3 regions of the Gorillibacterium sp. CAU 1737 genome follow, and region 3 is predicted to be linked to each of the others. Evidence: riboswitches for the same ligand, from Rfam matches in the RefSeq annotation. Region 3 holds a riboswitch; each other region holds the start of a gene.

Region 1 (6,751 bases), on a different contig from region 3:
CCCTCCAGGGAGTGTGCTGCCTGGCTGGATACTGTCTGCAATCTTCCTCCAGTCCTTCCCGGCATTCTTTGTTTGATAGAGCTGCATGTCCTCGTGGGCCATGCCTTGAAAATGAAAAACGGCCTTCCAGCCAAGGTCTTCATTTAGGAAAAAGGTTTCTTCCGTGCTGTCGTCTGTTGCATCGTGCTCAGGGCTCGTTTCTTGGGTTATCTCGCTAGCATGAGGAGCTTCGGAACCGTGGGCAGATTTGGATTGGGGGGAACAACCGGATAAAACCGCCATGGCCACAAGCCATAGCACCGTCATCTTTCTCGTCGGTATCGCCCCTTTTCGAGGAATGTGCAACCCTTTCTTTTTTACCACACATTCCTCACAATGGCAAAAGAATACAGGTTTCTGGAGAAGCGACAGGGAACGCCTTTGCGAAGGAGATTGTATTGGGTTATCTCGGAAATCAAATAAAAGTCGCCCAGGATTATAAAAAATGTCCAATGGACGAACGGGGAGTATGCTATACTACTTTTGGTGGGAAAATCTAGTACAATTAGGAACAATATGACGGAGTGAACTCATGAGCAGAAGACGGTCAGCTTTATTGCGGATGGTTTGTCTTGTCCTTATCATTGGTGCATGCTGTCGAATGACTCCGGTTTTCGCGGCCTCGGACCAAGAGGACACGACCATTACCAAATGGAAGATGAAGTGGGTTGGTGAATCGGAGGAACAAGGCTCGGTTCCATCCGAGCTCGATCCAAAATGGTTTCTAGTAAGCCCAACGGACCCTATACCGGTAAGGCCTGAGGGGGTAAAAGGAGCCTGGATTCAGTTTCACGTTCCGGCGGTGACGGGACAGACCGAGGTGGTTCATTTTCCACGGGTGTATGCCATGAATCTGGAAGTGTATCTGGACGGGCATTCGGTTTTGCAATTAACCCGGCACAGCTACTATACCCGAAACTCATTCTCGGTTCCGATTGCATTGAGCGACTCGAACAAGACGCTGAGCATGTGGATTGAACCATCGCCGCAGCTTCATCAGCTGGGGCTGGCCAAGCCTGCCAAAATCATGAGTGTTAATGAGAATCAGCATAATTTAATTCGGGAGACGGCCCTCGACTTTTCGATTAGCGGAGGGCTGGCTATTTTAGGCTTAGCCTCCATTGTCGCCGGGCTTATTCAAGGCCGACAGCATCGAGAGATCTGGATCTATCTTGGGGTCTTTCTACTTTGCTCGAGTGCGGTTATGGCGATAAATACCTATGAATTGTACGTTGCTAGCACAAGCTATTACAAGATGGTGGTCTTTGACATCAGTTTGTTATCAGGGCTATTTGCCCTTCTTGCCTTCTATGAGACTACTCTCGGTTCAGGCAAATTCAATACGATTCGAACGGCCAAGCGCTTCCAATTGGTTTATTTGGCGATCGTAAGTCCGCTTAGCGTGTTGAATCTCTTCTTCGAATCGGAGTTAAGCAAAATCTATTATCCACTTTCGACCAAAATATTGGCATTGGTGATGATCATTCATTTTTCACTGATGATCCTGAATGCTTTCTTCATTGCACGGAAGGGCCGAATGGAGGCGATTGTTTTCTCCGTAGGCTTTGTCATCTTTGCAATGGTTGGTGCGGGAGAGATGATCGGGTTTTCCTTTTTCAAAGAATTCGATTATCAACCTCATCTCTGGAAGTGGGGCTTGTTCCTCTTCTCTGTCTCGCTCATGATCATTGTGGGTATGAAGGTTGGCGAAAATCGCCGTCAACTCGTCAAGTATTCCCATGAGCTGGAGATGTTCAATACGGAATTACAGCGTTCGGAGAAGATGGACATTATCAGCGAACTAGCGGCTTCGGTAGCCCACGAGGTTCGGAACCCCCTTCAGGTTACCCGAGGATTTCTTCAATTGTTGGATGGCAAATACTCCAGCCCGACAGACACAACCTATGTAAAGCTTGCACTCAACGAATTGGATCGTGCCTCAGGAATCATTACGGACTTTTTAACGTTCGCCAAACCGGGTGCAGAGGATGTGGTTCCACTGAATCTAGCTAACGAATTCGAGCAGGTGGAAAATATCCTCCAACCCCTCGCCCATATGCAAGGAGGACGTTTGGAAATTTCGATTCCGACCGATTTGCATGTCCTGGGCAACCCCTCGAAGTTTAAGCAAGCGATCGTCAATATTGTGAAGAACAGCATCGAAGCCTTTCTTGAGGACGGATTGGTCGAGATCAGCGCACGCAGTAATGGAGAGTACGTTGCGATCAGCGTGAAGGATAATGGAGAGGGAATGGAACTGGCGGAGATCTCACGACTAGGGGAACCTTACTTCTCCAATAAATCGAAGGGGACAGGTCTTGGACTGATGGTAACCTTTCGGATTATCGAGGCGATGAAGGGAACGATCCAGTTTAAGAGCCAAAAAGGTAAAGGAACAGAAGCAATTATTCGGCTGCCGGTGGCACCCAAACTAGCCTCTGTTCCTGAATAACGTCTTGAAATAGGTTGCAATCTCAATTCTACCAGAGTGCTTGAGGAGAAGCCTTCGACTCCATTACCGTATCCGGAGTTGCCGGAAGAACGAACACCAACTCGTTCGCACTTTCTTCCACCGTTCTGAGCTTCAAGTGGCCGGGCAGTGAAACGCCAAGTACCTCTTGAATGGCAGCCTTCGGATCGGAAAGCAGCTTTTGCTTGAAGTCCGAATCCTTCCAAGCTCGTTGGACCACTTGCGATTGCAGTGCACCATAGGTTGACAATGGAACCACCCTCTCGGAATAAATTGGTGTTTCTGTTAAAAATATAGCACGTTATCTAGGATTCATCCACATAAAAATGTAGATTTCTGGTAGAAGGACTCGAAAAAAATCCAAAGTGAGGAGAAGAATGCAGGATGACGGCGAAAAAACAATCGAAGACAGAGCTGGAGCAGGTTCTTCTCATGGCCGAGTCGAGACTCTCAGGTTTCCCCGAAGGGTTGAAGGTTGACGGGTTTTCATACATTCAGAACAGTCGCCGTATGCTCGATGAAGCAACTGGCCCTAACCGAATTTGCTTTCTTCTACCTTACTGGCTGAAGGAACAATGTCAATTAACCGATGAAATCTGTCGAGAGATGGCCGTGGGCAATCTATTCCTCATGCTTCATTATTTCATCGTGGATGACGCCATGGATACGTCGGACCGACAAGCGGTGCAGGATTTGCCGATGGCGGCCCTCTTTTTTGGAGAGTTTCTCAACGGCTACTCTCGTCTGTTCCCGTACGATTCCGAATTCTGGAGCTATTATCGCTCTTACGTTAGCGAATGGGCGGCTTCTGTCTCCGAAGAGTTGAAGGGGATTGTCTTTACGAGCGATCCTGCCAAGATTGCACGGAAAGCCAGCCCGCTCAAGCTGTGCAGCACCGGGGCCTTGCTCCTGGCGAACCAATCCTCTGAGATCAGTCGAGTCTCTCGACTTCTGGAAGAGGCTCTTGTTGCCATGCAAATGGCGGATGATTGGGTGGACTGGGAGGCCGATCTCGTAGAGGATCAAGGGAAGGGAAACAGCCTGCTTTCTCTGGTCCGGTCGAGTCAGGGGAAGCCGCCTGACGCCAGCCTCACCGAAGCGGACGTGAAGCGGTTCCTGTTCCTCGACGAGGGCTTGACCTGCTTCAGCCTGCTCGCGGCTCGCCGCTATGAAGCCTGCGACTACTCCGGGCTGAAGCTGGAGGCCCTGCGCCTCTTCCATGACGCGCTCTTGCGGGATCTGCAGCGCGGAGCTATGGAGATTGCGGAAGCCCGGCGCCAATTGGAGCAAGGGGGCCTTCATTACTGGTTAAGCCGGGCCTCTTCCTCCTCCTAGATCAGAGAGTCCAAATGCAAAAAGACTCCATCCCAGGAGGTGTCTCCTGAAGACGGAGTCTTCTTTTTTTGCTTGCGGCTATCGGGCTGGACTATTTGCCGGAGGCCAACACGCTCTTGAGGGTTTTCTCGATCTTCTCTGGTGTGTCCTTGGGAGCAAACCGATGCAGCACCTTGCCGTCGCGGCCAACCAGAAATTTGGTGAAGTTCCATTTGATCGAGCGGGAGCCAAAGAGACCTGGAGCCTGTTCCGTTAGGAATTGGAACAGCGGGTGCGTGGTCGGGCCCTTCACGTCGATCTTGGCGTAGAGCGGGAACGTCACGCCATGGTTGAGCTCGCACACTTGCGCGATGTCCCCGTCGTCATCCAGTTCCTGATTCGCGAACTGTGAGCTTGGAAAGCCCAGCACGGCGAAGCCATCATCCTTGTAATCCTGGTATAGCTTCTCCAGTCCCTTGAATTGCGGTGCGAATCCGCATTTGGTCGCCGTGTTCACGATGAGCAGGACGTTTCCTTTGTAGGGGGCGAGTGTCGTTTGCTCTCCGCGAATCGTTCTTACGTCATAGTCATAGATACTCATGGAATCCTTCCTCCTGTCGAGTGGATGAAACCGATGCAACGGAACTCTGTGTTTACATTTTAAACAATATAATTGTATAAGTCAAAGTCGATTCTGTGAAGGATTGTTGCGTAAAAAGACTGGTTTTATCCGTAAAAACATGGTAAGTTTATCACAAGAAATATCATTTAAATCCAAGCGACTCTCCCGGTTATCGGCCAACTGAATACTGGCAAAACTATCGAAAGATAGTGACGCAAAGCTATAGGGACTACGTCCATTCGCCATGGACTTGTCAGCCAGTTGCACGCACGTTAAGCAAATTGGTGAACTATGGCTTTTGGGCCCTCTGGTTCACTTTTTTTTCATGCTCCGGAGCGACAAAGTATGGCACATCCCAGTCAAGAGTAGCTTCAAGGATTCGATAAGGAGGCATCCATCCATGAAGCCGTGTCTCGTCGTGTTTTCCCTGGACAATTGGACCATTGAGTACGAGGGCTTGCTCTCGCTGCTCTCGGAGCGTGAGGTGAAATCGCTGCAGGTAAGAGGGACCGAACAGGAGGTCTTTTCGCTCCTAGCCGGGTATACGTTGGTCAAATCATTGATTCGCTTCCGGTACCACGCTGACGGAGAGCTCAGAAGAGAACGGGGAGGAAAGCCCTATCTCGCTTCTCCGAACTGGAAAGGAAGCTTTTCGGTCTCCCACTCCGGCAATATGGTGGTATGCGGAATCCATCCAACGGGGCAGATCGGGGTGGATGTGGAACGTCCACGGCCGATTATGGACGAGCTGCTGGATGAATGCCTCAGTGATCAGGAGAAGGCGTTCTGCCAGGAATCTTCTACCGAAGAGACGAAGCGGCTGCGGTTCTTCCGATTCTGGACGTTGAAGGAGGCGTATCTGAAGGCGCAAGGAAGCCGGTTCGGAGAAGTCGCCTTCTCGGAGCTGGACTTTTCTCGCATGGGATATGAGCCGGAATCGGCAGAAACGGGCCGGAAGTTCCATGCGGTCTATCCCCAACTGATGGAAAAGGATAAGGAACCCAACGCCGCCCTTCAGTTTAGTCATTTCGAATTGCCGGAGGGGTATTCGGTTGCAGCTTGCTGCGGAGAGACGTTCTCCGCACCTGAGCTGCTGTCTCCTCATCATATAGAGCTGCCGAAGCCGGTGTCGATTGTGACCCGCATTCAACGGGGGCTCGGCTTGCGGAAAGTACCCGGTCTTTGGTCCAGTTTCTTTTCTTGACCAAAGATGGATGACCTTTCTCCCGAATGCTGGTACTGTAGAAGTATTGAAACTTACGGAATTCGGGAGGGTTCAAGATGAACAAGCGTGCGGTGATCGGCCCGGTGCTCATTTTGCTCGGGGTGTATCTGATTCTTAACCGAGGGGGAGAGCTGGACGCCGGAACAATATTCGGTACGTTCTGGGCGACGATCTTCATCATACCCGTCGGGCTCTTCTTCCATTGGATGTACTTCTCCATGACGAACCGGCGGCATGCCGGGCTGCTCGTGCCGGGCGGGATCCTGCTGACGGTCGGGCTCGTCTGTCAGGTCTCGATGCTGACCGGTGAGTGGGGAACCACCTGGCCGGGCTTCATCCTTGCTCCGGCAGTTGGACTTCTGGAGTTGTATTGGTTCGGCAATCGGAACAAGTGGCTGCTCGTTCCCATCAACATTTTGCTGGTCATATCGCTCTTGTTCTTCGCGGTCTTTACCGTGGAGGCGCTGTTCAACCGAACGATCATGGGGCAGCCCTTCATTGCGGTAGCCTTGATTGCAGCGGGCCTCGCCTTCATGCTGCTCAAGAAAAAACAGGTGTAACCCGGAACCAACAAAAAACAGCGCGCACCGGAATGTCGGTGCGCGCTGTTCGTTATTTTTCCCTTATCCATGATTGTGTTGAATGGAAGAGATGCTCGTGCGAATGATTTCGCAGGACGCCTCGAACTGGCTCCGCTCTTTCTCCGGGAGCTTCAGCTCGACGATCTCTTTCATCCCTTGTCGGGTGACGATTGCCGGTACTCCTACACATACGTCCTTCTGGCCATATTCGCCGTCTAGAATAGCGGACACTGCAATGATGCGATGGTCGTCATTGAAGATGGAGCGCGTGATATGGGCGAGCGCGTTGCCGATGCCGTAATGGGTCGAGCCCTTGCGATGGAAGATTTCCCAGCCGGCATTGCGCGTTTTGTACGCAATCTCTTCGAGGTTCATGTGACCGAAGCGGTCGGGATGCTGTTCCAGGATATCGAGAAGCGGCTTGCTTCCGATGGTAACGTGGGACCACGCCGGGAATTGCGATTCTCCGTGCTCCCCAAGCACATATCCTTGTACGCTCC
Region 2 (6,751 bases), 110 kb from region 3:
TTGTCGCCGTCAAGGGCGTGGCCGAATCCCCCGTCTTCGTTCTGGAAGGCGGCGAGTGCTCGCAGCACGTTCTCGGCACTCCCGTCTTCAAAATGGTACTGCCACCTGGCTAATTCCAGAGGCCGGGCATTCCGATACAGCCATCGGCGTACTTCCTCGAAGGCAGTCAAGCTTAGGGTTTTCATAGGACAGTCCTCCTAAACTCCTTATGGGTCTTTTCTCCATTATACGTAACATTTTGGCCCTGGAATAGAAAATATGGGCAATTGGCTCTGATTGATCTTTTTCAAAAAGGAATAGCCCCCCTTTCCGGTGAATCCTTAACCAAAGATCGATTCAGAGGTCAGAATGATGGAGAGGGAAATAATGAAGTACAAAGCCTGTATTGTCGACTTGGATGGGACTCTGCTTTGTTCGGAGAAGACGGTCTCGGAACGGACCTGCAGCGCCTTATTGGATGTGCACCGTTCGGGAATCAAGATTATGGTGGCGACAGCACGTCCGCCAAGGGCGGTTCGGAAGCTCTTGCCGGAAGCCATCCATCGGATAAGCTCCTTCGTCTACTACAACGGGGCCCTGGTGGTTAGTCCGGAGCTTACCTATTCCCATCATCATGCCATCGAAGCGACCCTCTCAAAGGAAGTCATCGAGTTTTGCCTCCTGCACGAACCCAACGTTGATCTGAGCTTGGAGGTAGAAGATCGATGGTGCAGCCTTAAGGAGTACGATGAGGAAGTTCTAAAGCAGGTTAGAGGCAAGCCCGAAGTGATATCCATTGCAGAGTTATGTAAAATGAGTCCATCGAAAATCATCCTTGCTGGAACCCAACTAGCTGAATCATTGATCCAAACCTATGGATCGAGCCTTCATATCCTCGCGACGGACAGAGGGATGCTTACGCAAATCTCTAGCATGCAAGCATCCAAAGAGAATGGGATCAAGAAGCTGTGCGAGCTCTATGGAATTTCGACGGAGGATACGATCTGTTTTGGGGATGACAGCAACGACATCGGTATGTTTCAACTCTGTGGTCGTTCCGTTGCCATGGGCAATGCGATAGAGGAATTGAAAAGCATCGCAACCGAAGTTACGGCGAGCAACGATGAGGACGGAGTGGCTTTCGTGTTAGAGATGATGCTGCAAAATAACGAGAGAACCCAAGCGGAGGGATAGAGATGATTGTCCAGTTGAACAAAGGTGATTTTGACAAGATCAAACCGCTAACCGATGCCTGCATGAATCTTGAAGTGAAGGCTGTGGTAGGCGGACAACATCCAGGGGAAGTTTATGTGGATGATTCGGAGAAGCCTACAGCTGCTCTTATCTGGATTCCGGGCCAGCAAGGCTTTCAATTGGTTGGCGATGAGAATAGCCAGTCTTTTCGGGTTGAGTTGGACGATTACATGAGAACCGCTATTGAACCCCGGTTGGCGAAGCTTTCGGTAGGTGCTGTGGAGATCGGTGGAGACAAGGAAACGTGGGGAAAGGCACTCCCTTCCATATTCCCCTCGCGAAGCGTATCCAGCGACCTTCAACATGTCCTTCGATTTAAGCACAGGTCTCCGTTTGAGTTTCATGAGGAGGGTATCGCGATTCACAGAATCGATCGAGAGTTATGGAAGTCCAGACGACTGGAGAATCATTCTTTCCTGGAGAAAAAGATTCATCGTTTCTGGGAGACGACCGACGCCTTCCTCGACCAGGGGTATGGGTACTATGCGGAATCTGACAACCAACTGGTAAGTCTCTGCTTTTCTGCATTTGTAGCAGGAAATACACATGCCATTGATATCGAGACGCTTGAGGGGTTTCGGAAGCGTGCCCTCGGTACGGCAGTCGCTAGCCGCTACGTCGAAGAAGCAATCCAGCGCGGACTCGCTCCCTATTGGGACTGCACCCCCAGCAACACAGGCTCGCTTCGAATCGCCAAAGCTGTGGGGATGGAGCATGATTTTGACTACACGATTTGTTGGTTTGATAGGGAGGGAGATCATGAAGAAGCTCAATAAGCAAGTATTCGTCATCACGGGAGTCGTGATTCTCTTAGCAGGGGGGTACTATTATAACCGGAACTTCACCGCCAAGGCGATTTTTCAGAACGTCATCGGCCTCGACGGATATTCTCTGACTCTCGTCAAGGAGCAGGTTCCTTTCGAATGCTTTGTGAAGCCCGAATGGATCGCCTTCAAACCGGATGAGAAGAAGGATCTGACCCTTTCCATGCAAAACAACAACCAAACCCATATCTCCCTTGCCCAAGTAATCAATCGTGGACATGATATCTATTTTAACTTTCATACTACTTTTGATCTGGATTACAGGAATGGAGCGTTTTTATACAACGCGATTTTTCATGAGGACGGAACGGCCAGCAGTCCAACAGGGGCAATTCGTGTCTTCGAGCCGGATGGAACGGTTATTCCCGTTGGACAGCAGGGCTCCGGACCGGGAGCTGACTTTGGATTCGGAATTGATCAAGAGCACCTGGACCAGCTGAAGAACGGAATCGTCATCCAATACGATGGTTATGTTTTGTACCATTATGCTAAAGATTAACGCTTAAAAAAGTTTTTTCGAAAAACACTTGCACAATTCCCGATTGTTCGCTATAATCTTTTCTTGTGGCCGGTCGTTACGAAGTGATCGGTGCTCACGAAAAGCGGGGCCTTAGCTCAGCTGGGAGAGCGCATCGCTGGCAGCGATGAGGTCAGGGGTTCGATCCCCCTAGGCTCCACCAAACAACTTCATACGTGGGTTCTTAGCTCAGTTGGTAGAGCAATTGACTCTTAATCAATCGGTCCAGGGTTCGAGCCCCTGAGAACCCACTTCCAAAAAGAACGGCAGAGATGCCGTTCTTTTTGTTTGTATTCATAAACCATTATCGGAACTGAAAAATGAGGTATGATGGATTATTTAGGAAACTAGGTAGAAGCCTCTTGCGATAGAATTACTGCCCCGTATGAAGAATCTTTGATAATGTTTGATTTTCCTGTATGAGGAATAAATACAAAGATATACATTCCATTATTTTTTAAAAAAGTTGGACAGTTTTAAAGAACAGATGATACTTTCAATGTTTATTATTTTTAACGAGGGAAAGGGAGACTCGTTTTCAGTTTCAGACATTCAATTTATCCTGACTGATATATTCGGGTTACCTGCATCAATTGATCAGATTAATGGTGTTTTCAAACACAATAAAAACTGGTTTAAGTCAGAACAAGACCCAGTCAATAAGAAGGCTCTGAGAAAAAAGTTGCTTGAAGGCGCTAAGGATTATGCGATTGGAATAATTGATAAAGGTGTCAAGTGAAATACAAGGTATAGAACCATGTTTGCTAAAAAAGGCATAATAAATATAACATATTCATTACTAAAGATTGCTAGCGCTTCGCAAAGACAAAAGTTGATTCAATTGACTTTTTATAAGAACGTGTTTACATAAAGTGTGAGGATAATTATTCCAAAAAGAACGGCAGTGATGCCGCTCTTTTTGCTTTCTTCCCCTCCATACGAGCCTGCCAATAGGACTCCCTCTCTAGTTCATAATATCTACATCTCATAGGATGTTAGATTTGATTGCCATACTTCCAAATATAGACTATAATAAGAACCGGAATTGCAAACTTATTTTGTCATTTCATGGATATATATGTCTATTTGGTGAAATTGAATAGTTCGGCAAACCTATTGAAAAGTAGGGACGCAAAGCTATAGGGGCTACATCCTCGTGGATAGGCCAGCCAGTTGCACATTCTGTAATTGGTGAAGTATGGGCATTTTTACCCGTATTCACCTTTTTTATTTGGTTTTGGCCAGATGAGAGGAGAGAGAGCTGTGTCGGAGCGTATGCAGTCATCGGTACCGTCATTTTTTCCAAGTGAGGATGGGAATGAACCAGATCGTATCAGGTTTGTGAAGCTCATGGAACAGATTGTCAACGGGGTGGACCAACTCAAGAATCCGGACGGGGTGAACCTGAAAGGGGAGAAAGAGCGTACCGATCTGTTCTACAAGGATCTGATTCAAACCAGCGAAATTCCATCAAGCAGCACTCCCCTTGAGCAAGTGAATGAGGATCTTGTCAAGCTGCTGCATAACCATCCGTACCACACCAAGTATTTCTTGACGAATATTCTGCCGATGGCAAGCATCCCGGGAATCCTGGGAATGCTGACGGCCTTTCTCGTAAACGGCAATAACTTGTGGGATGTCTATGGCCCTGCGGGAGCGGAGGCCGAGGTTCGCGTGATCAGCATGATGTCCAAGCTGATCGGATATGTGCCTGAGCGGAGCGGAGGCTATACCACTTGGGGAGGGCAAGGAGCGGTGTTCTCCGGTCTTCGGATGGCCATCGCGAAATTCGCTCCGGATGCTCCTCGCCTGGGGGTCCCTTCCCACTTCTATACGTTTTGCTCGGAAGCCGCCCATTACAGCCTGTTCAAGTCGATGGAGGCTACCGGATTGGGCAGCAGTCGTCTCGTCAAGGTTCGTACGATGCCGGACAGCTCCATGGATGTCGAAGACCTGCGGTCGAAGCTGGAAGAGGTGATCGCGAACGGTGGCATTCCCATCTATATCGTTGCTACAACCGGAACGACCGATGCGATGGGCATTGACGATGTGGAGGAAATATCACGCGTTTCTTCAGAGATTGCGGCAAAGCATGGTCTGCGCCGTCCGCATCTACATGCCGATTCCGCTTTGGGCGGCTTTTTCGCCTTCTTTAACGAGTACGATTTCGCAGCCAACCCGCTTGCGTTCAAGCCGGAGGTTTGTGAAGCGCTGCTTGGTATCCAGCGGAAAATGAACCATTTGCGTCTCGCCGATTCACTCTGCTTTGATTTTCAAAAGCTGGGTCAAACGCCTTACCTGACCAGCTTGTTCCTGATCCAGGATGCGGCAGATTTGAATCTGGTCGATTTGAAGGAGGAGGAGACCCCATATGTCGGCCATCGGGGGTACGGGCAATATCATACCGGTTATACGCTGGAATGCTCGCGAATGGCCAGTTCGATCAGCATCTACAGCGCCTTGCTTGCTTTTGGAATGGAGGGGTATCAGCGCCTGTTGGCCCAGTTTGTCGAGGTGAATCTGGCGTTCCGGGCTGCTATTCGCGACGAGCTGCCGCAGGCGGAGATCGTAAACCCGGACAATCCGGGGATCGTTACGCTCTTCCGCATTTATCCTGAAGGGGCACACGACTTCCGGGACGAATGCTCCGGCCAATGCACGCTGGCGGACATCGAGCGCACGAACCGGTTCAACGAACGTCTGTTTGAAGTGCTGGGCGAACAGCGCGACCGAATCTTTTTCGGCGATACCAAAAAGCATTTGGTGGTTCCCACCAAGGACGGCAGCAGCACAGCCTTGTATGCGACCAAGATCTTCGTCATCTCCCCCTACACGGAGATCGGCCATGTTCCAGAGATTGTCCGGTACTTGAAAGAGAACGTCGAGCTCGTGTATGAGAAATACTCGGAAACGCCTATGATCAGCGGGAGGTTATAACGGTGGAACAGCCAAAGCAAGCAAATCCTGCGAATTGGTTTCGCGGGAGAATTGCCGTCAAGATGATGAGCAGCATTCTAGCCCTGGTGCTGCTCATGTGCGGCTTGTTTTTAGCTACGGAGTACGTGATCAGCAATCGATTGACCGAAAAGCTGGAGGATCAATTCAACCTGAGGCTCTCCACGAACATTCAAGCGGTCGGGAAATATTTGAACTCCATTCCAGAGCACGCCTATGAAATCGACGGAATCCAACACCCGGCTCATGGAAAGATCAAGGAGCAACTGGAGCAAATCAAGAACGACTACTCCCTTGAAAATGTCTACATCCTTCGAAAGCAGCAAGAGAAGGAGCAGATTGTCATCCTGACCGGAGTAGAGGAAGACTATGGAACGGATTACGGATTCTCGCCCGAAATGAGAGCCGCCATCGAAACCAGCAAGCAGACCTTCAGCTCCATATACAAGGATGAGTACGGAACTCATAAATCGATCTTCCTTCCCCTTAAGGATGACAAAGGAGGCACGTACGGCATTGCCGGCATCGACATTGACGCTTCCGTCGTGCCCCAAACCAAGAACTTCATTTTCTTGGCCTCGATCGGAATCATGGCGGTGTTGATGCTCGTGGGCAGCCTGATCGCCTACTTTATCAGCCGAAGCATCACAAAGCCCCTCACTCGGCTCATGCACGCGACGGAAAAGGTGGCGGCAGGGGACTTGTCCGAAGAAGTGACTCTTCAGCGCTCGGATGAGATCGGCAAGCTGGGTGATTCCTTTGGCCGGATGAGGAGAAACCTGGACGCTTTGATTCGGCAAATCTCCGCCTCCACTCAGGTCATCACGACGACGAGCGAGCAGGTTTACCAAGCGGCGGGCGAGATGAGTGCGAGCTCACAGCAGGTCGCATCGTCCATGAACAGCATGAACGAAGGGGTCACCGAGGTCGTCACCTCGATCTCCGACAGCACGGCTTCGGTTGTGGAAGTGAACGAGGATCTGGCGAAGGTCTCGATCGAGGTTCAAACGATGCAAGAGACGGCTCATACCGTAGGTAGTCAATCGGCAGAGGGTCAGCAGCTGGTGGAGAAGACGCTGCGTCAAATGAACGTCATTCAGAAGGAAATGAAGGAGTCGCAGGAGGCGGCGGCTCAGCTCGGGTCCCGTTCTATGGAGATTGGTGAAATCATTCACATCATCACAGACATCGCTCAGCAGACTAACCTGCTCGCCCTCAATGC
Region 3 (6,751 bases):
TACTCGACACAATATTCCGTAATAAGTGTCGTGTCATAGCCATATTTGTCATATACGTAATATTGCCCCTCAGAAAACCCCGTATTAACAGGAAAAACTAGCGAAATAACAAGTATGAAAACAAGAGCGAGTCGTATTTTTTCCATACGTGATGATTCTCCTTTCACTAACTACTCAATCGTATACGTTACCTTCGTGAACTCATTTGTCTTCGCTGAAAATTTCACGCTGTTCATAACGGTCTTATCCGCATTCTCAATGCTGTATACAATCTTGCCTGGTACCACGGAGACAATCGTGATATGGGTTCCCGCTATCTTTCCTGGTGCCTTCTCAATCGCAGCTGTCTGAGCACAAAGATCTTCCACTTGAAGCTGATCGGCATTATACGTCACGGTTACCTGCCGGGTAGAAAGCCCTTGTTTTTGAGGTATAACCATTACAAAGTTAAACGAGGTGTCCTTATCGATCTTCATGGTAATCTCTGGTGTTGTATTCTTTTTCAATTTGTTGGTAAAAAGACTGACACCGACGGCATTCTTGGCTCTTACCCTGTACGTATGTGTGGTATTCGGAGATAGGCCATTATGAACATAGCTTGTCTCCATGACAGGCATGATCTTGCCGTCCACCTCAAGTTCATATTCAGTCGCTCCAACAGAAGGAGTCCATGAGAGCTGAATGGAATGTGTGGTCGCCGTCGCCGTAAAATTCAGAGGAACGGAGGGGGCCGTCATCCCTGTGATTAGGGTGGTCCAGTCACTCCAAGCGCTGACGACGCGATCGTTCTTGGCCCGAATTCGATAATGATGCTCCGTGTTTGGCAGTAAGCCTCTATGTCGGAAGTAGGTTGAATCGGTTTCTTTAATCACTCCATCTGCCTCGACTTCATAACCCGTTGCACCGGTGACTGGCTCCCAACTGAGTGCGATTTGGTCACTGCCTGCTTCAACCTGGATGTTACCAGGAATGCCCAACAGGGTTGATTGGGTCAAAGGTGCGCTCCATTCCCCCGCTTGGTTCTTATATAAAGCTCTTACTCGGTACACATGCCAAGAATACGGTTCTAGGTCCTCATGTTCATATTCGGTAGCCGCTCCAACCAGTATGCTTTCTCCATCTACTAGAAGCTCATACCCGGTTGCTCCTGAAACGGGCTTCCACGAAACCTTAATGGAGGTTAGGTAGGATTCCGAGCTTAGTGATTCGGGTCGATTCAATGAAGTGACACAAGTAATTCGAGCACTCCAAGCTCCAGCCCCACCTGCATTTCGTGCACGGATTCGATACATATGCTCGGTTATAGGAGCCAAGCCTTTATGGGTATAGGAAGGGATCATGCCACTACGAATGACGGTTCCATCCACCTCAATGTCATACCCGGTGGCGCCTGAGACCACTTCCCAGGTTACTTCGATCTCAGTAGCGCTCGCTCGCCCCTTAACATTTGAAGGAACCCCTGCATGGGTAGTCATGCCGAGGATCGATGACCATTGGCCGGCAATCGAGGCATTTTTAGCCCGAACCCGATAGGTGTGCTCTGAGTTCAACTTCAAATTCTCATGTGTGTATTGTGTCTTGGTTAATTTGCTGATCAAGACTCCGTCAGCCTCTAGTTCATAGGTAACGTCGCCTGACACTGCATCCCATGACAAGGTAATCTTATCTCCCGATACCTCCCCCTTTAGTCCAGTCGGAACGGAAGGGGGAGTGGTAAGCCCAATGGGATCACTCCACTCGCTGTATCCATCTGCATTGTTAGCTCGAATCCGATAGTGATGAGCGGTGTTCGCCGTTAATCCAGTATGTTGAAAGGATGTTTCTGTTATATTGCTAAACAGGATCCCGTCTGCTTCAAGGGAATATGAAGTTGCTCCTGAGACGGAGTCCCAACTTAATTGAACATATTGATCAAATGCCTCTCCATGAAGATTTTTGGGTACTGCCACTAGTGTGGCTTTCGCAATCACACGGCTCCATTTGCCAACCCCACTGCTGTTCTTGGCCCTCACCCGAAATACTTTTTGCATATTTGGATTTAAATCCGCCACTTCATAGCTCGTTTTATTGCCGATATCGACAATGTCATGGTTAAATTCCACCTCATAATCAGTTGCTCCCTCTACCGGTGACCAACTGAGAGATATCGATTTGCTGGTGGAAGTAATCTGAATGTTCTCGGGAACATCCGGCAATGTCCAAAACTCTTGTGTTGGTGTCCACTTTCCCTTTAAATCCCCGCTGACTGCTCTGACCCGGTAGGTATGAAGCGTTCCCGGTTTCAAATCATCAAACGAATAGGATGCCGACGAGTCAACCAAATACAAGCTCCCATCAAAGAGAAGCTCATACCCATCCGCATTAAAGACTTGCTCCCATTGAAGTGAGAAGCTGGTTTCCGTTGCAACGCCATATGTTTCTGGTGTTTTGAAAGGATTAAATTGAATTCGTGGAATTACTTCCTTGTTTTGCTGAGCGCATTCCCATTGGAGCCGAGCCGTTGGGTTCCCGTAAACGCTGTTGTATTCCAGCTTGATGTTGTAGGCTTGTCCCGCTTCAAGCGAGACTTCCCCTTTCATGGAATCCGTCGTTCCTGTCCAGTTGTCAATTAACAACTGGTCATTGATCCACAAACGGGCTCCGCCTTTGATATCTACGATGAATTGATAAAGATCACTGTAGTTCGCCGTTAATTGTCCTGTCCATCGAACCGAAAATTCGTTATCTTCATACCCAGGGCTACCCAATTTCGGCTGAGAGGTCAGATTGATGGCATCATCCAGTTTCAAGGTCCTCTGACCGGAAAAGTTCTTCTCGGGATAATACTCTGCTTTAAGTCCATACAACGTATAATCCAGCTTGGTGCGCCCAACAGAACTACCGCTCTCGATGAGAGGCTTGGAGTTGGATACCAAATTCCCTCCCATTGCAAACAAACCGCCTGTCTTTACAGTAAGCTGATTATTAATGCTGACCTGGCCCCGAACAAACAAGTCTCCGCCTTTCACATTCAAATCTGCGGTCCGATTGTTGGATATGATTTCACCAATGAGCATCTCATCACGAATGTCCATCTGAACAACCGTGTTAATGTTCATGTTGTCCCGAACCAAAACCTGTTTGGCATCAACCTTCAAGGTGCCCCCGTTGTAAATCAGATTCCCTGCGTACAACTGATTGGCAATATGGAGTTGAGAGTCATTGTTTAAATGGAGATCCCCTTTAACCCAAAGATCACCTTGAACAGAGCCACACTTTATGGTTTCAATGGTTAACGAATTGTTTGCGTGTAGATCCGAATTGACGATCAATGTTCCATAGACCCGGATGGATAGATTCCGGTTTGTATTTAATCCATCTAAGATCAGGACAACTGGCTTGTTCGGCGCTCCCCAAGTCGCATCCGACTCCAGATTCAACATTCCTGCTCTCACAATAGGTGTCGGATTCGGATGGTTGAGAATTACCTGCTGAATCGAAGCAGGATCGTTTCCACTGGTTAAACTGGCTTGTTGACGGTATTGGTTGATCTCATCATCTATGACCTTGATTTGGTTGGTCATGGAATCCCCAATGGCTTCCTTCAAACCATCCACGCGCATAAATGGAGGCGCGCTATGCTCATTAACCATCGTCCCGGATAGATAGACTTTATTTCCCGGAATTTGATTGGGCACGGCTTCCTCCAAAATCTTTGCTGGATTGAGGACCGGGGTATGTTTTTGAAGCTTAGACACTTCAATGTTGTTCAATCGGGTTAAGCCCGTTTCTTCTTTCCCTTGATTGACAGTCAGTTGCCCGTCAGTGATGACGATCGTTTTTTGAAGGGTAGCGTGCTTTCCGGCAGGAAGAGCACTCTTGACCCAAAAGGGTGTTCCTTCAACATAGATAGAGTTCATGCTCGCATATACAGCATCTCCAACCGTCACCTGCACTTGATAAGTCCCATTTTCTAAGGATAAGGTCCATTCCCCACCTGGTTGAATACGGATCGAGGAATCTTGAGAGTTGCTGTAAGTGGCATTGCTTACAGTCTCTGATGTATGGTCGAAGTTCCAGCCATATTGGAATCCATTTCGGTCCCCCATGATCTCGCCAAAGTCAGCTACGTACCCGACAGGCGGGTCTAGCAATGGACTTTGGAAGCTAACCTTCACCAGACTGGCATCCGACTGAGCCGATACGGAATCAGAAAAAGCAGGAATCAACAAATTAATAAATAGTAGCAGACAAAGACACTTGGAAATAAAACCGAAAAGCTTAGACATAACTAGCCCCCTAGATCGAATCAATATTTTTGCACAGAAAAAAGCCAATTGAGTTCGGCGGCCTGGCGACCATGTCCACAGATTCACAATCTGCAGCGTTAGGCCCATAGCTTTGCGTCCCCGTCTTTCGTCCGGGTTTGCCTTTATTCGTTCAATTGGCTCATCTTTCGACCAATATTCCTACTTTTTGCACATCACAAGTAATTCTATTATCCTAGCACATTTCCTTTTCAAAAATATGTATAATTTCCGAACGACTTCTCCTGAAAATGATTTCTTCCATCCATTCCAGGTTGGTACAGGAAAAACCGCACAAAAAACTCCAGCTCGCCAAACGCGAGCCGGAGTTCCGTTCAACCAATTTATGCCGCTTCCTGAGCAGGACTGGTTCCGCCAGGTTCGCGGAAGAGCGGGACGAGCACGAAAGCCGATACGAGCAGCATCACCGTGGCGAGCAGGTACACCGGTGTCAGGGTAAACACCCCGGCAAGCCAGCCGCCGAGCGACATGGTGATGACCATCGCTCCCATGAAGAGCGGGTTCAGGATGCCGTTGACCCGGCCCACGAACGCCTCCTCCGTGTTGCGAAGCACCATCGTGTTGATGCCGATCTGGATGAACGGACCGACGAGGCCGCTGAAGAATTGCGCGACCAACGTGACGGCGAAGACCGTGGAGAAGCCGCAGATGGCGATCGAGATGGCGCTCACCATCGTCCCCAGAGCGAGCAGCTTCTGCGGCGAGATTTTGCTGGCGAAGCCGATGGCCAGCGCTCCGCCGATCAACATGGCGATGCCGTTGACCGTGAGCAGCCAGGACAGCATCTCCTTCTGCAATCCGAGCTGCTCGGTGATCAGGAAGATCGCGAGCGGCTGGATGAGGCCGATGCCCAACCCGGCAAAGAAGAAGCAACTGCCGAGACGGGCCAGAAGCCGGCTGGACCACACATAGCGGAAGCCTGCCTTCATCTCGTCCCACACCGCTTTGCCCGAAGAGGAGGCTTCACTCTTCCGATCCTTCGGAAGGAAAACGAGCACGCCGGCGGAGGCGAGGAATGCGACGCCGGTGATGGCGATCGCCCATTCGATGCCCAGGTTGCTGAAAACAACCGTCCCAAGGCCCGGACCAAGGACCATGAAGATGGCGAACAGCGTCTGATAAGCCGACATCCCGGTCTGCATGAGCGCTTCTGGAACATGCAGCTTAAATAACTTCAACCCTGAGGGCTGAGAGAATTGCGATAGAATCGAAGAGACGAAAGTGACGAAGAATACCGCTTTCCAGCTTCCGAAGTGAATGGCGAGCAAAACCCCGAAGATGGAGACGGCGCTTAAAAAATCGCACCAGATCATCGTCCGTTTGGGCCGCCAGCGGTCCGCAAACGTCCCACCAATGAAGGAGAAGACGAAGATCGGCAGAAATTCCGCAACGGAAATCAGTGAAACCGCGATCTTGCTTCCATCCGTCATCTCCGTGACATACAGCAAAATCGAGTAATTGCGCACCCAGATTCCGATCTGCAGGAGCAGGCCGGACATCAGGATCACTTGAACAAACCGGTTGCGAAACAACGATAACGGCGATTCGGAAGTGTTGCTCATGGTTGCCCCCTTGTCAGATCATGAATACAGCTCATCTATGATAACCGGAATGCCCCTATAAAATCAACATTTTTGTGAACACAAAATGATTGCCGGGGAAAAAGAAAAAAGCCTCTCGTAAGAGGCTATTGAGAAGGTCCTGTCTGCATGCTCACCTTTAGGGACATTTTGTGGAAAGGATCGCACTACTCCAGCTTGATCTTGATCCGAAGAAGCCCCACGGAGCGCATCGCTTTGAAGATGATGACAAACAACGGGCCGAGGAAGAGTCCCGCAATTCCGACAAGCTTGAATCCGACAAACAGACTGATGAGCGCCGGTAGGGCACCGATGCCGATGGCATTGCCGAGTACCTTCGGCTCCACTACTCGCCTCACGACCAGGGTGATGATGTAGAGAATCAACAGGCCGATCCCGAGAAAGCCATTGCCGGTCACGAGCTCGTAGACTCCCCAGGGGATGAGAACCGATCCCGTCCCAAATACCGGAAGGATGTCCACCACGGTCACCAGGAACGAGAGAGCCAGCGCATAGCCCGTGTCCAGGATCAACAGCCCGCCCAGCATGATGAGGAAGGTAATGAGGCTCAGGATCAGCTGGGCGATAAGGAACCCATTGATCGCTTTCTTCAGCGCGTCCAGAACGGAACCCATCTTCTGCGAAGTCTCTTCTTCGAAGAAGGACAGGAACGCGGTTCTCAGATCGGGCAAGCTCATCGAGATCAAATACAAGGCGAGCAGGAACACCACGGAGCTTAGGAAGAAGCTTGGAATGGTCGCCGCAAAGGACAGAACGTACCCGGACAAGCCGGATAACGCGCCGCTCAACGAGCTAAGAGCGGTACTAAGTCCCTCTTTCAGCGTCTCTGCCCAATTGGGCGAG

What was found. Region 3 has a riboswitch for cyclic di-GMP ahead of AAFN83_RS00750 (fibronectin type III domain-containing protein). Riboswitches for the same ligand answer to the same signal wherever they lie in the genome.
Region 1: linked by a shared signal. The riboswitch ahead of AAFN83_RS10880 (4'-phosphopantetheinyl transferase superfamily protein) and the one ahead of AAFN83_RS00750 (fibronectin type III domain-containing protein) in region 3 are both predicted to bind cyclic di-GMP.
Region 2: linked by a shared signal. The riboswitch ahead of AAFN83_RS01295 (pyridoxal phosphate-dependent decarboxylase family protein) and the one ahead of AAFN83_RS00750 (fibronectin type III domain-containing protein) in region 3 are both predicted to bind cyclic di-GMP.

What each region holds. Positions count from the first base shown of each region.
Region 1 covers NZ_JBDQQO010000004.1:241,281-248,031, forward strand. The annotation lists gene AAFN83_RS10855 (WD40/YVTN/BNR-like repeat-containing protein) at 1-306, opposite strand, end outside; gene AAFN83_RS10860 (ATP-binding protein) at 641-2,491, shown strand; gene AAFN83_RS10865 (NHLP leader peptide family RiPP precursor) at 2,520-2,768, opposite strand; gene AAFN83_RS10870 (hypothetical protein) at 2,894-3,844, shown strand; gene AAFN83_RS10875 (glutathione peroxidase) at 3,936-4,424, opposite strand; cyclic di-GMP riboswitch class I at 4,625-4,714, shown strand; gene AAFN83_RS10880 (4'-phosphopantetheinyl transferase superfamily protein) at 4,846-5,649, shown strand; gene AAFN83_RS10885 (hypothetical protein) at 5,727-6,230, shown strand; gene AAFN83_RS10890 (L-lactate dehydrogenase) at 6,294-6,751, opposite strand, start outside.
Region 2 covers NZ_JBDQQO010000001.1:275,882-282,632, forward strand. The annotation lists gene AAFN83_RS01260 (hypothetical protein) at 1-185, opposite strand, end outside; gene AAFN83_RS01265 (HAD family hydrolase) at 367-1,173, shown strand; gene AAFN83_RS01270 (GNAT family N-acetyltransferase) at 1,176-2,009, shown strand; gene AAFN83_RS01275 (hypothetical protein) at 1,993-2,556, shown strand; tRNA gene AAFN83_RS01280 (tRNA-Ala) at 2,662-2,737, shown strand; tRNA gene AAFN83_RS01285 (tRNA-Lys) at 2,753-2,825, shown strand; gene AAFN83_RS01290 (hypothetical protein) at 3,074-3,313, shown strand; cyclic di-GMP riboswitch class I at 3,671-3,755, shown strand; gene AAFN83_RS01295 (pyridoxal phosphate-dependent decarboxylase family protein) at 3,838-5,511, shown strand; gene AAFN83_RS01300 (methyl-accepting chemotaxis protein) at 5,514-6,751, shown strand, end outside.
Region 3 covers NZ_JBDQQO010000001.1:168,337-175,087, reverse strand. The annotation lists gene AAFN83_RS00755 (fibronectin type III domain-containing protein) at 1-146, opposite strand, end outside; gene AAFN83_RS00750 (fibronectin type III domain-containing protein) at 171-4,268, opposite strand; cyclic di-GMP riboswitch class I at 4,322-4,420, opposite strand; gene AAFN83_RS00745 (MFS transporter) at 4,631-5,869, opposite strand; gene ytvI (sporulation integral membrane protein YtvI) at 6,055-6,751, opposite strand, start outside.